4 regions of the Streptomyces diversicolor genome follow, and region 4 is predicted to be linked to each of the others. Evidence: riboswitches for the same ligand, from Rfam matches in the RefSeq annotation. Region 4 holds a riboswitch; each other region holds the start of a gene.
What was found. A riboswitch is a leader RNA that binds a small molecule or an ion and turns the genes downstream of it on or off. The one in region 4 is predicted to bind cyclic di-AMP.

Region 1 (3,496 bases), on a different contig from region 4:
TGCTGGCGACCGGAGTGGAGGAGCTGCTGCGCTACGACGGCCCGGTCGAGCTGGCCACCTGGCGGTTCGCCACCGAGCCGGTCAGCATCGGCGGGCAGCGGATCGCGGCCGGCGACCCCGTTCTCGTCGTCCTCGCGGCGGCGGACCGGGATCCGGAGCGGTTCGCCGACCCGGACGTGCTCGATCTCGGCCGGCGTGACAATCAGCACCTCGGCTACGGCCACGGCATCCACTACTGCCTGGGTGCGCCGCTCGCCCGGCTGGAGGGCAGGGCCGCACTCGCCACCCTCCTCACCCGCCTGCCCGACCTGCGACTTGCGGTGGAACCGGCCGATCTGCGCTGGCGCGGCGGGCTCATCATGCGTGGACTGCGCACTTTGCCCGTTGAGTTCACGCCCGTCCGGGAAGCGAACGGAATGGGTGATTCCGGAGCCCCTTGCCCCGACGGAAGGTGACAGGCCCTCAAGTCTGTGATCTTCACGTGATCTGCGCGGCATGAACTTGTGACAGGCGATCGGGTGCCGATACGTTCACCCCTCGGTGCGGTACTCCGGTGTGGCCTGCCGCGCCGGTCAGTGCTGTCGCGCGAAAGGCTTCCGCATGCTCTCCGGGAACGGTCGTCACCGTCGGCCCCGTCAGGCTCCGGCCTTCGTCGTCGCGGCCGGAGTGACCGGCTCCGCGATCGCCATCCCGCTGCTCGGCGCCACCGGCGCGAGCGCCGCCGACGGCACCACATGGGACCGGGTCGCCGAGTGCGAGAGCGGCGGCTCGTGGAGCGCCAGCACCGGCAACGGGTACTTCGGCGGGCTGCAGATCTCACAGCAGGACTGGGACAGCCACGGCGGTCTTGAGTATGCGACGACCCCGGACCAGGCCAGCCGTTCGCAGCAGATAGCCGTCGCCGAGAAGATCCTCGCCGACCGGGGCACCACCCCGTGGGCGACCTGCGCCCTGCTCTCCGGGCTCACCTCGACATCGGGCTCCGTCGGCGTCGACACCGGCGTGACCGGCGGCGGTTCGACCGGCTCGAAGGGCTCCACGAAGTCCTCCGGGCCGTCAGATACGCAGAAATCGCTGGATTCCACCGATTCGCCGGAAGGATCCGGCTCCTCCGGATCGTCCGGCTCCTCCGACCCGTCCTCGTCCTCCGACACGGCGGTTTCCGGTGCGGAGACCTCGCCGTCCGCCTCGCCCTCGCCCAGCGAGAGCGCCGGCCGCGAGGGGGAGGGCGGCCGTACGTCCTCCGCCGAGCCCGGCCGGTCGGACCCGTCCGAGCCCGGCGCCTCGCCTGAGGACGGCTCACCCACGGAGGAGCCCGAGTCCGCGGCCTCGGGCAATTCCTGGCGCAGCGGAGGCTCCTGGAGCCTCGTCGACACCGGATCGCTCGGCGGCGGTCGCCACCGGGGCGACAGCGCGGACGAAAACGGGGCAACCGGTACGGCTGACCCGGAGTCAGGCCCGTCCGGGCGGCACGCCTACACCGTGCGCGCCGGCGACACCCTCGCCTCCATCGCCGACTCCCTTGACGTGGACGGCGGCTGGCGGGCGCTCTACGCCGCCAACGAGAAGGCCATCGGCGCCGACCCGAACCACATCGCCGCCGGTCAGACCCTGGACGTCGGGGTCGAAACGGGCGAAAAGTAGCGGGAGCTGACGTCCCGTTTCGTGGGTGATATCCGGTTTGCTGAAAGTGTGGGATGAGTCTCAGAAGCCCTGATCGTCTTTGAAATTCCGGCGATCGCGTGCCTACGGTCATGACCGCTCGCCACCGCGAGCCCCGGCTGCCGCAACGCCGAGTCCTGCCAGCGGCCGTACGGGAACAGTCGTCGCGTCAAGCGCCGTAGGCAGGAGCGGGGGACCCAAGGTAAGTGCCGCGCCGGTCGGTTGACCGAAGCGGCTCGGGGTGAAGCCACGCCTCCACACGGAGACGTGGCCGGGCAACTCAACCGGCCCGAACCCGACAGCTCACCTCGCAGGCGTCGGTGAGGGGAACCATCCATGCTGTTCTTCGGCAAGGGCAAGCACCGTCGTCCGTCCAAGGTCACCCGTGTCGTGGCGCTCGCCGGTGTCGCCGGCGCCGCCGTCGCCGCCCCGCTGATGGCGGCCGGCAACGCCTCCGCGGCCACCGCCTCCGAGTGGGACGCCGTCGCCCAGTGCGAGTCCGGCGGCAACTGGTCCATCAACACCGGCAACGGCTACTACGGCGGCCTGCAGTTCTCGGCCTCCACCTGGGCCGCGTACGGCGGCACGCAGTACGCGGGCACCGCCGACAGGGCCAGCAAGTCGCAGCAGATAGCGATCGCCGAGAAGGTCCTCGCGGGTCAGGGCAAGGGCGCCTGGCCGGTCTGCGGCAAGGGCCTGTCCGGCGCCGCCTACGGCGGTGGCTCCGCGTCCGGCGGCAACACCGGCTCCTCGAACTCCACCACGGGCAGCGGCACCTCGAACTCCGGCAGCGGCACCGGCTCCTCGAACACCGGCACGGGCTCCTCGAATGCCGGTACCGACCGCTCCACCGAGCGGCAGTCCGCCTCCCGTTCCGCCGACCGCCCGGCCGCCGGCAAGACGGTCACCACCCCGACCGGCAAGCAGGTCAAGAAGGGTGACGGCGAGTACAAGGTCGTCACCGGCGACACCCTCAGCTCGATCGCCCAGCGGCACGGGGTGAAGGGCGGCTGGCAGAAGCTGTTCCAGCTGAACCAGGACATCGTCGAGAACGCCGACCTCATCTACCCGGGCCAGCTGCTGCACCTGAAGTGACAGCCGGCCGGCAGCCCGGCCACAGCCCCGGCACAGCGGCGCCCGCCACCCTGGAGGGCGCCCCGTGCCCGCCCCGTCCCCACGGAACCCCCGCCCCGACGCGTCTTCCCCCGTACGCGCCGGGGCGGGCCCTTTCCCACCGCCCCCCTTGCACGGCCGGCCCACCCACCCCCTCCCGCCCCGCCTCTCCATGGCGTCCAGGACCGGCGACGGCATCACGGCCGTCCGCCGCGCCTTGCACGACGAGGCCGCGGCGCCGACCCGTCAGGACCGAGCCGCGCAGCGGTCACCGGGACGCGGTCCCTCGGGTTCCGCCTGATCGCCCGCCTCCAGCGCTGCCCCGGCCGCCCTCCCGGGTGTCGTCCCCCGGCGCGCCCACCCCGTGGCCGCTCCTCCCCGACCCAGGGCTGCCCCCGTGGCGTGCCCCCTCTTGTTTGCCGGTCCTTCTTCTTCTCGTTCTGTTGCCGCTGGTGTGGCCGCGGTTTTTGGGCCGTTCCTTTGTTCCGGTTGGAAACAATGTGTACCGTCAGCCTGTCGTCACCCTGTCCACGGGGCGGTCGGCGACCGGCCGGGGGCCCCGGTCCGGTTAGGCTCTAGTCGCAAGGCGCACAGCCCCGCACTTCCAGCGTCACATTCCAAGAAGGAGATGCTCGTGCCGTCCATCGACGTCGTCGTAGCCCGGGAAATCCTGGACTCCCGAGGCAATCCCACGGTCGAGGTCGAGGTCGGCCTCGACGAC
Region 2 (3,496 bases), on a different contig from region 4:
GGAACGCAAGGGCCGCGAGGAGCGGTGAGTCGCGGCGGCCCGCTGTCCGTATTCTCTGGTCATGGCCGCTCCTCCCGCATATTCACTCGTCGCCACCGACCTTGACGGAACGCTCCTGCGTGGCGACGACACGCTCTCCGACCGGTCCCTCGCCGCGCTCGCGCGCGTGGCACGGGCCGGCGCCCGGCACCTGGTGGTCACGGGCCGCCCGGCGCCACGGGTGCGGCCGTTGCTCGACACGCTGGGCCGCGGGGGGCTCGCGGTGTGCGGACAGGGCGCGCAGGTGTACGACGCCGCCGCGGACCGCCTGCTGTGGTCGGTCACCCTGGACCGGGAGTTGGCCGAGACCGCGCTCGGCAAGATCGAGGCCGAGGTGGGGCAGGTGTACGCGGCCGTCGACCAGGACGGGGTGAGCGGCCTCACGCTCATCGAGCCCGGGTATCTGATGCCGCATCCGACCCTGCCCGCCGTCCGCGTCGAGCGGCGCGACGATCTGTGGTGCGCGCCCATCAGCAAGGTGCTGCTGCGTCACCCCGCCCTGTCCGACGACGAGTTGGCGGCGACGGCGCGCGCGGTCGTGGGCTCCCTGGCGACCGTGACGATGTCGGGGCCCGGGACCGTCGAGTTGCAGCCCTGCGGTATCACCAAGGCCACGGGTCTGGCACTGGCCGCCGAGCACCTTCGGCTGGCGCCTGAAGGGGCCGTCGCCTTCGGTGACATGCCGAACGACATCCCGATGTTCGACTGGGCCGCCCACGGGGTGGCGATGGCCGGCGCCCACCCCGAGCTGAAGGCGGTGGCCGACGAGGTCACCCTGTCGAACGAGGACGACGGCGTGGCCGTCGTCCTCGAAAGACTGTTTCCGTGACGGGGTGTGTCAGTAGGCGCCGTTGACGTTGTCGATCGAGCCGTAGCGCTTGGCGGCGTAGTTGCAGGCGGCCGTGATGTTGGCGACCGGGTCGTAGATGTCGTACGACGTCCCGTCCACGTGGTAGGCGTTGAACGTCGGGTCGATCACCTGGAGCAGGCCCTTGGACGGGATGCCCTTGGCGGCGTTGGAGTCCCAGAGGTTGATGGCCCGCGGGTTGCCCGAGGACTCGCGCATGATGTTGCGGTGGATGCCGTTGTAGGTGCCGGGGATGTTCTTCTCCGCCATGATGGCGAGCGATTCGCGGATCCAGCCGTCGAGGTTGTCCGGGTACCCGGCAGGCGTCGTGCCGGCCGTCGTCACGGTCGCGGGAGTGGCGGCGTGGGCGCCGGTGGCGCCGAGGAGCGGCAGGGCGAGCACGGCGGCTCCGGTGCCGGCCACGGCGAGGGTGCGGACGAGGCGGTTGGTGCGGGGGCGGCGGTGCCGAGCGGCTGCAGACATGGCGATGTTCCTCTCCGGCGCCTGCGAGGTGAGCTGTCGGGTTCGGGCTGGGGAGATGCCCGGCCGGCCGCCGAAAGGCGACGCGACTTCACCCCTAGCCGTTCCGGTCGGCTGTGCCGTCCGGCCCGGCGGCTTACCTGGGTCCCCCGCTCCTGCCGTACGAAATGTGGTTCGTCGATGGGTCAAGTCGGGTGGCGGCAGGATTCGGCGTCCATCCGACTGGCCCGGAAGCTATGCGACCGCACATGTCGGAAACAAGTGGTGGATTCCCTGCTCGTACCAATTGACATGCGATTGAGATGTATGGGTCGCTTGATCCTTTGCTATTGCCAAGCATCAACTCGGCATTCGGGAAAGGGCGGTGGGGTCCGCGGCCGGGGTGCCGTGGCACGATGAAGGGTGACTCACGTCACTCCCCTCGAAGCTCAAGTGCATTCGGTGTCAAGGGGAATTGGGGTGCTAATAGCGGCAAATCGGGCACTTCATGTCATGGTCCGCGGAATTCGCTTCTCCCAGGTCCGGTGGAAGACCACTTCGCCGCCCGTCGTGCAGACCATCTCGTCGGCGGTGACGAAGTGGCCGACGTCACAGGAGATCTCCGAACGCACCTGGACCGTCGTGTCCCACGGCAGATCCGGGCGGTGCAGCCGCACCGAGCGCTCCGAACGGGCGCGGGCCGACAGCGGGTCGTTCCCGGCGATCGAGTACGCCTCCGTCGCGTCCTCGGTCCACTCCAGACCGTCCGGGTACGCGCGCGTGCCCTCGCGGCACGGGGACACCTCCAGCCGCCACTCGTCCACGGCGACGTCCCGCACCACGAGCCGCCCGGGGCGCGGCCCGTCCAGCGTGACGGACTCGCCCGCGCCCAGCGGCTCGGCCCTGCTCGGGTTCCTCGAAGACGACCGCCGGGCCCGACGCCCTGGTTCGCACCGGCAGTTCGAGCGAACTGCCCGCCGGGTCGAGCGTGCAGCCCGCCGCCGATTCGGGCCAGGGCCAGACCCACGGCCAGTACGCGGAGGAGACCGCGAGGCGGATGCGGTGACCGGGCGGGAAGGCGTACCCGGCGCCGCCCAGTTCGACGATCGCCTCCTTCGCCTCCTGGGTGCCGCCCGGGGGCGCCACCTCCTGCGAGCCGTCCTGTGAACAGGGCCCCGCTTCCTGCGTGTCGCTCGGTGATCGGGGCGCCGCCTCCTGGTGGCCGGGCGGCGCCAGGTCCAGTACGCCCCTGGCGACCAGGGTCGACGCGCCGTCCGGGGCGACGTCGCAGACCCGGATGACCAGGTGCGTCCGCGGCGTCGGCCGGACCAGACGCAGCCGCACCCTGGGCCGCCCGAGCACCCAGGTCTCCTCGGTCACCGCGAAGTCGAAGCAGACGGACCGTCCGTCCTCGGCCCGCTGGTCGGGCGGCAGGTCGGCCTCGTCGCCGACGGGGCGGAACCGCCCCGCGTCCACGCCGGTGTGCAGGGGCGAACGCACCAGGACCGGGGTGCCTGGGAGGTCGTGGGCGACGCTCGTCACGTTGGGGGACGGCCAGGCGGGTTCGCCGACCCAGCGGCCCGGGAGGGCGGCGCGGGCCGCGTCCGGGCGGTGGGACTCGACGACGTACGCGCGCAGGACCGGTTCGGACATCACCGGACGCGCGCCCACGGAGCCACGGGGAGCGGCGGATACGGAGCCACGGGGAGCGGCGGATACGGAGCCACGGGAGGCGGCACGCACGGAGGTGTCGGAAGTGGCGAGTACGGAGCCGCGGGGAGTGTCTGCCGCGGAGCCGCGGGGAGGGCCGGACGGTGGGCCGCAGGGAGGGCCGGACGGTGGGCCGCCCTTCAGCCAGTGGTCCCACCAGCGCAGGGTCTCCTGGAGGAAGCCGATCGCCGGTCCGGGTGACAGGTCCCGGTCGGGGTAGTGGTGCGACCAGGGGCCGATCAACCCGCGGACGCGGTCGTGGGGCAGGTGTTCGAGCAGACGGAGGACAGTGTCGTGGTAGGGGTCGTACCAGCCGCCGACCGCCAGCACCGCCGCCTTGACGGTACCGAGGTCCAAAGGCGGGCCGGCGTGCGTGCCGGCGCTTCGAGGCGCGAGCCAGGTGTGCAGGGCCGGGGTCAGCGCCTCCAGGCGGGCCGACCA
Region 3 (3,496 bases), on a different contig from region 4:
TCGCCGCCGAGGACCACGACGGGGTGGAGCTCCTGTTCGTCCACACCCTGCTGCAAAGTCCCACGGCCGCGCTGTGCCTGGGCCCCATCACTGGAGAGCTGCCATGAGTGACATGGAGGAGAAGTTCCCGCGCGCCCTGTGGATCCGGCTGATCATCTACATCGCCGTCGGCCACCTCGTGGCGGGCTTCATCTATCTGCTGTTCGAGGTGGGTGCCAAGGGATGAGCGGCGACGGGACGACGGCCGGGTGACGGCCCCGGGGTGAGCGTCCGTCAGTCCAGCAGCCGCTCGCGCAGCCGCTCCCGGGTCCGCGGCGCCAGACCCAGCCCCTGTTCCAGATAGGCGTCGACACCACCCCAGGTCTGCTCCACCGTCTCCATGGCGGCCGTCAGATACGCGGCGCGCGCGTCGAACAGCGGGCTGAGCAGTTCCATGATCTCGGGCGTGTACGCGGTGTCCGCGCTGCCGCTGCGGCGCACCCGGTAGCGGCGGTGCTTGGCGTTCGACTCCAGGTAGTCGGCCAGGATCGCCTCGCGCTCCACGCCGAGGGCCAGCAGGGTCACGGCGATGGACAGGCCCGCGCGGTCCTTGCCCGCCGCGCAGTGCATCAGCGCCGGGACGCTGTCCTCCGCCAGCGCGTGCAGCACCCTGGAGTGCTCGGCGGTGCGCTCCGTGATGATCGAGCGGTACGAGACGATCATCCGGTGCTCGGCCTTTCCGTCGCCCAGCAGCTGCCGCAGCTGGCCGACGTCGCCGTCGCGGACCATCGTCCAGAACTCGGCGCCGTCCGCCGGGTCGGTCAGCGGCAGGTTGACGTTGCGTACGCCGGGCAGCGCGACGTCCGGCCCCTCCAGCTTCTGGTCGGCGGCGTTGCGGAAGTCGAAGATCGTGTGCAGGCCCAGGGAGGAGAGGAACGCGGCGTCGGACTCGGTGGCATGCGCCAGGTGGCCGCTGCGGAACAGCACGCCGGGGCGCACCCGCCGGCCGTCCGCGGTCGGCAGTCCGCCCACGTCACGGAAGTTGCGCACACCGGCGAGTTCGGGCTCGGTCGAGGGGACCTGCTGCGTCACGGAGGCTCCTTGTGGTCGGACCCCGCGACGCGGCTCGTCGACGGGCACGCCGTCGACCATACGACATGGTTTTCCCGCGGCAACGAGTTGTCCACAGGCGTCGCCCCACGGGCCCGCGGCACTTGATGACGTCGAGGCGTGAGCGCAGCCGTGGGCCCTTGTGGCATCCGATGACGGACGGCGCCGAGGACGGTCGTACCCGGCTCCTGGGCGACGCAGCGATACGGCGACCCGTTCCGGCGTACGGCTGGCGGACTCGATCCGCCGGCGTCGTATAAATGCCGCTAAACGGGCGAAATGCCTCGTGGTGCGGTGCTGTTGGCGTCCAGGTCGTCGCGGAGTCCGGTGTGCGGCCCGTGGCGCGCGGTCCTTCGACCACATCACCTCTGACCCTTATGGCCGAATTGCGGGTTATGCGATGGAGGGCGTGAGGAGCGTCATAGCCGTGACGGTGCGTCGTCCGTCATGACCACGTAATGCACAAGCCCCTTGCGGGACTTGGGAAGGCTCGCCACCCGGAGATGCACGGACGGTGACCGGGAATTCCCGTGACGGATCAACGGAAACGCGCACCGGGTGAAGCGGCTCCTTGTCCGTTCGCGTCCCGCTCGCTTACGTTCGCCACCAATCCGGACGGACCGCCGAATCCTGCCGCCGCCCGGATCCCGACACACCACTCACCCGTGCACGGCAGGAGCGGGGGACCCACCAGGCACGACCGCCTGTCCCGGTCTCCGGGACGGCTAGGGGTGAAGCCGCGCCACGCGCGGCCGGGCAGCTCCAGCCCGAACCCGACAGCTCACCTCGCAGGCGCCGGAGAGGAATTCGCCATGCCCGCGAAGGGTAAGCACCGCCGCCCCAAGTCACAGCGCCTCACCCGCTCCCTCGCCGCCGCCGGAACCGGCGGCGCCGCGCTCGCCCTGCCGCTGATCGGCGCCGCCGGGGCACACGCCGCCACCCCCGAGACGGCACCCCACGCCGCCGCGCAGCAGTCCGTCCCATCAGGCGCCGGCACCGTCGAGAAGAAGACGGGCGCCGCTGACTCCGGCACCCGGACCTACTCGGTGCGGCCCGGCGACTGGCTCGCCAAGATCGCCGAGGAACAGGGCGTCGGCGGCGGCTGGCAGCGGATCTACCAGGACAACCGTGAGGCGATCGGCGGCAATCCCTCGCTGATCCACCCCGGTCTGAAGCTCACGCTCGGCGAGCGGGCCGCGACGGGGACCGGCTCCTCGTCGTCCACCGAGCCTTCCTCCGCGAAGTCCTCGTCCGACAGGTCCGGCGGGTCCGACGGGTCCTACGGGTCCGCACAGCCGTCGACGCCGCCGTCGTCCGACACCTCGTCCGACAGTGCTCCGGTCGCCCAGAACACCGGGGCCGCCGACACCGCCGCCACCACCGGCTACGGCCTCCCCGTCGACGGCGCCCGCATCGGGACCGCCTACCGCACGGCGGGCAGCATGTGGTCCAGCGGCTATCACACCGGTGTCGACTTCGTCGTCCCGACCGGCACCTCGCTCAAGGCGGTCGGCGCGGGCACCGTCGTCTCCGCCGGCTGGGGCGGCGCCTACGGCAACCAGGTGGTCCTCAGGCTCGGCGACGGCCACTACGCGCAGTACGCCCACCTGTCACAGCTGTCCGTCTCGGCCGGCCAGACCGTGACCCCGGGCCAGCAGGTCGGCCTGTCCGGTGCGACCGGCAATGTGACGGGCCCGCACCTGCACTTCGAGATACGCACCACGCCGAACTACGGCTCGGACGTCGACCCGCTCGCCTACCTCCGCTCGCACGGCGTCACCGTCTGACGCAGCGGCACCCCCACACGGGGAGGGGCGCACCGGGAACCCGGTGCGCCCCTCCCCGTGTGGGCCCTGCGGGCACGGCAATTCTCAGCCCAACACCCCTGCCGTCCGGCCTATTCCCGCGTTGGGAATCTCTTGGGGAGTGTCTTATCTCACCGTTCGTCAACCCCTTCCTACGATCGCGTAGGTCACATCCGAAGGGGAATCATGGGCCGACGTGGCAGACGATTCGAAGAGTGACAACACAGCTGTGATCGGGTCGTACGTGGCGGTGGGGGACAGCTTCACCGAGGGCGTCGGCGACCCCGGCCCCGACGGGGCGTTCGTCGGCTGGGCCGACCGGTTCGCGGTCCTGCTCGCGGACCGCCGGCCCGAGGGCGACTTCCAGTACACCAATCTCGCCGTGCGCGGGCGGCTGCTCGACCAGATCGTGGCCGAGCAGATCCCCCAGGCGGTCCAACTCGCCCCGGACCTCGTCTCCTTCTGCGCCGGCGGCAACGACATCCTGCGGCCCGGCACCGACCCGGACGAGGTGGCCGAGCGTTTCGAACGGGCCGTGGCCCGGCTCACCGCGGCGGCCGGCACCGTCATGGTGACGACCGGCTTCGACACCCGCGGCGTGC
Region 4 (3,496 bases):
CGGCCAGCCACCGCCGCCGGTCGCGCAGCATGCCCGCGGCGAAGTCCGCGGCGAGCGCCAGCCAGGCGACACAGCCCAGCGCCAGGGTGATCAGGGACAGGACCTCGTACCGGGTCAGATGCAGCCCCACCGAGACGATGCCGGTCGCCATCACGGCGGCCCCGGCCGCCGGCGGACGCCGCGCCCACCAGGCGCGAAGGGGTGAGGTGCCGGGCATGCGCCCGATGCTAGGGAGCACCGGGCGCACCGAGGGCGTGGCACGCGCGCGTACGTCGCAAAAACGCGCGGGCGCGGGACACGGCGGGATCGGGAACGCCGCCACGCGGGCGTGGACGCGGATCTCTGCCGGGTCAGGCCGGCCGTACCACGCTGTGGATGATCGAGTCCCCGGCGTAGTAGATCGACTCCTCGCGGACGTAGGCGCCCGGCTTCGGGGCGTGGATCATCATGCCGTTGCCGATGTAGAGACCCACGTGGCTGACGTCGTCGTAGAAGAAGACCAGGTCACCGGGTTGTGCGTTGGCGAGGGAGACCGTGGTGCCGGCCTCGACCTGGCTGTAGGTGGTGCGCGGCAGGCTGACGCCCGCGGCCTTCCAGGCGGCCTGGGTGAGCCCCGAGCAGTCGTAGGAGTCGGGTCCGGTGGCGCCCCAGACGTACGGCTTGCCGATCTGCGCGCGGGCGAACGCGATCGCCTTCTCGGCCTTGGTGGCGTAGCCGGAACCGGACGAAGACGAAGAAGACGAAGAAGACGAAGAAGACGAAGAAGACGATGAAGAGGAAGAAGACGACGGCGAGTCCGTGGAGTTCGACGCGTCGCTCTTCTGCCGTGCCGCCTCCTGCTCCGCCTGCTTCTTGGCCAGCTCGGCCGCCTTCCGCGCGGCCTCCTGCTGCTTGCGCTTCTCGATCGCCGCGAGCCGCGCCTTCTCCTCCGCCGTCAGCTTGGACAGCAACTGGCGCGCGGTGGAGAGCTTCTTCTGGACGGTGGCCTTGGCGGTGTGGAGTTCGTCCTGCGACTCGGTCAGTGTCTCCAGGCTCTTCGTGGCCTCCCGCCGCTTCTTCATGGTCGCCGACTGCTCGGTGACGTAGTCGTCGACCGCGGTCTTCTGGCGCGAGGTCAGCCGGCTCATCAGCTGGGTCCGGTCGAAGTAGTCCTGCGGGGTGTCCGCGAGCAGGAAGGTGGCGGTGTCGGGGGCGGCGGCCCCGGTCCGGTACTGCGCGGCGGCGAACGCCCCCAGTTCCTCACGGGCCTTGTTGAGCCGGTCCGTGCGCCGTGCGACATCGTCCAGGAGGGTGTCGACCTGCTTGCGCTGCTTGCCGGTCTTCTCCTTGGCCGCGTTGTACTTCTCCGTCGCCGACTCGGCCTGCCGGTACAGGTCGTCGACCTTCCTCTGCACCTCCTCCACGCTCGGCCGGTCGCCGTCGGGGGAGGGGGCGGCGTTCGCCGTCTGGGAGAGCAGGGCCACGGAGGTGAGGGCGGCGGTGGCCAGGGCGGGGGTCCGTATGCCGGCCGCGCGGGTACCCGCGGAGCGTGACTTGCGATGCGACGCCAAGGGAGGCGACTCCTTCCGTGTTCCGCCTACCGAGTTAGCTGTCGGGTTCGGGCGGGTGGTTCGGAAGGGTTGCCCTACGGCCCCTCCCCGCGCGGGGGTTGGGCCGATTCACCCCAAGGTCGGTGTGGGTCCCCGGCTCCGCGCACCATGCGGGCGCGCCGGACTCGGCGGAGGCCGTGCGGCCCGGCGACGTTCGCCGGTGGGGGTCGTACGGCCTGCCCGGCACGCTAGCCAACTCGTGTGGCCCCTGTGAAGGTTGATGGGTGATATGCCCGATACATTTTCGTGACCTGATGGAGGGATTCCGTCTGGGTGACAGGGTGATTCCGTACGGTGAACGGTCCGCGCGGCCCGCGCCCGGATCGGATCCGCCGCAGGAACCGGGCCGTCTTCCCGGGGCGGCGGCGGGTTGTCGGTGGCGCGGCCTAGACTCGGAGAGCGATGAGCAGCCTCTTTGACGACAGCTTCCTGGCGGACCTCCGAGCCCCCCGCGGGCAGGAGGAGGAACCCCCGCCACCGCCCGAGGACGATCACGCTCCGGAGCCGGTTCCGGACGATCTGTTCGGCGGGAAGTTCGACGTGCCCCCGGCCCGGGACTCCTACTACGGCAACGGCGCCCCACGGCCGGTCATCGACCCGGCCACGCTCCTGCACGGGCTGAACGACAACCAGCGCGCCGCCGTCGTGCACGCCGGCTCCCCGCTGCTCATCGTGGCCGGCGCGGGCTCCGGCAAGACCCGGGTGCTCACGCACCGCATCGCCCATCTGCTGGCGGAGCGCAAGGTGCACCCGGGGCAGATCCTCGCGATCACCTTCACCAACAAGGCCGCGGGCGAGATGAAGGAACGCGTCGAGCAGCTGGTCGGCCCGCGCGCCAACGCGATGTGGGTGATGACCTTCCACAGCGCCTGCGTGCGCATCCTGCGCCGGGAGAGCAAGCGCCTCGGCTTCACCTCGTCCTTCTCGATCTACGACGCCGCCGACTCCAAGCGTCTGATGGCCCTGGTCTGCCGCGACCTGGACCTCGATCCGAAGCGCTTCCCGCCCAAGTCCTTCAGCGCCAAGATCTCCAACCTGAAGAACGAGCTGATCGACGAGGAGGACTTCGCCGCCCAGGCGGCTGGGGGCACCTCCCAGACGGAGTCCGGGGGAGACTTCGAGAAGACCCTCGCCCAGGCGTACGCGCTGTACCAGTCCCGGCTGCGCGAGGCGAACGCGCTGGACTTCGACGACCTGATCATGACGACGGTCAATCTGCTGCGCGCCTTCCCGGACGTCGCCGAGCACTACCGCCGCCGCTTCCGCCATGTGCTCGTGGACGAGTATCAGGACACCAACCACGCCCAGTACGCCCTGGTGCGCGAACTCGTCGGAACCGCCGAGCACCCCGTGGACGTGCCGCCGGGCGAGCACGACCTGCCGCCCGCCGAACTGTGCGTCGTGGGCGACGCCGACCAGTCGATCTACGCCTTCCGCGGCGCGACCATCCGCAACATCCTCCAGTTCGAGGAGGACTACCCGGACGCGACGACGATCCTCCTGGAGCAGAACTACCGCTCCACGCAGACGATCCTGTCCGCAGCCAACGCCGTCATCGAGCGCAACGAGTCCCGCCGCCCCAAGAACCTGTGGACCAACGCGGGCGCGGGCGCCACCATCACCGGGTATGTCGCGGACACCGAGCACGACGAGGCACAGTTCGTCGCCGACGAGATAGACCGGCTGACCGACGCGGGCGAGGCCAAGGCCGGCGATATCGCCGTGTTCTACCGCACCAACGCCCAGTCCCGTGTCTTCGAAGAGGTCTTCATCCGCGTCGGCCTGCCCTACAAGGTCGTCGGCGGTGTCCGCTTCTACGAACGCAAGGAGGTCCGCGACGTCCTCGCCTATCTGCGGGTGCTCGCCAACCCCGAGGACTCGGTCCCGCTGCGCCGCATCCTGAACGT

Region 1: another riboswitch for cyclic di-AMP. It lies ahead of AC27LF_RS20300 (transglycosylase family protein); the one in region 4 lies ahead of AC27LF_RS18340 (C40 family peptidase).
Region 2: another riboswitch for cyclic di-AMP. It lies ahead of AC27LF_RS21315 (transglycosylase SLT domain-containing protein); the one in region 4 lies ahead of AC27LF_RS18340 (C40 family peptidase).
Region 3: another riboswitch for cyclic di-AMP. It lies ahead of AC27LF_RS00395 (M23 family metallopeptidase); the one in region 4 lies ahead of AC27LF_RS18340 (C40 family peptidase).

Annotation. Positions count from the first base shown of each region.
Region 1 covers NZ_BAAJXA010000016.1:68,985-72,480, reverse strand. Annotated here, with positions in the region: gene AC27LF_RS20310 (cytochrome P450 family protein) at 1-455, shown strand, start outside; gene AC27LF_RS20305 (transglycosylase family protein) at 601-1,644, shown strand; cyclic di-AMP (ydaO/yuaA leader) riboswitch at 1,827-1,994, shown strand; gene AC27LF_RS20300 (transglycosylase family protein) at 1,999-2,757, shown strand; gene eno (phosphopyruvate hydratase) at 3,410-3,496, shown strand, end outside.
Region 2 covers NZ_BAAJXA010000017.1:96,551-100,046, forward strand. Annotated here, with positions in the region: gene AC27LF_RS21310 (HAD family hydrolase) at 62-868, shown strand; gene AC27LF_RS21315 (transglycosylase SLT domain-containing protein) at 878-1,369, opposite strand; cyclic di-AMP (ydaO/yuaA leader) riboswitch at 1,373-1,556, opposite strand; gene AC27LF_RS21320 (hypothetical protein) at 1,852-1,977, opposite strand; gene AC27LF_RS21325 (CocE/NonD family hydrolase) at 1,955-3,496, opposite strand, start outside.
Region 3 covers NZ_BAAJXA010000001.1:90,586-94,081, forward strand. Annotated here, with positions in the region: gene AC27LF_RS00380 (helix-turn-helix domain-containing protein) at 1-107, shown strand, start outside; gene AC27LF_RS00385 (DUF6126 family protein) at 104-226, shown strand; gene AC27LF_RS00390 (tyrosine-protein phosphatase) at 274-1,071, opposite strand; cyclic di-AMP (ydaO/yuaA leader) riboswitch at 1,740-1,897, shown strand; gene AC27LF_RS00395 (M23 family metallopeptidase) at 1,902-2,876, shown strand; gene AC27LF_RS00400 (SGNH/GDSL hydrolase family protein) at 3,124-3,496, shown strand, end outside.
Region 4 covers NZ_BAAJXA010000014.1:68,132-71,627, forward strand. Annotated here, with positions in the region: gene AC27LF_RS18335 (tellurite resistance/C4-dicarboxylate transporter family protein) at 1-217, opposite strand, end outside; gene AC27LF_RS18340 (C40 family peptidase) at 351-1,550, opposite strand; cyclic di-AMP (ydaO/yuaA leader) riboswitch at 1,559-1,730, opposite strand; gene pcrA (DNA helicase PcrA) at 1,992-3,496, shown strand, end outside.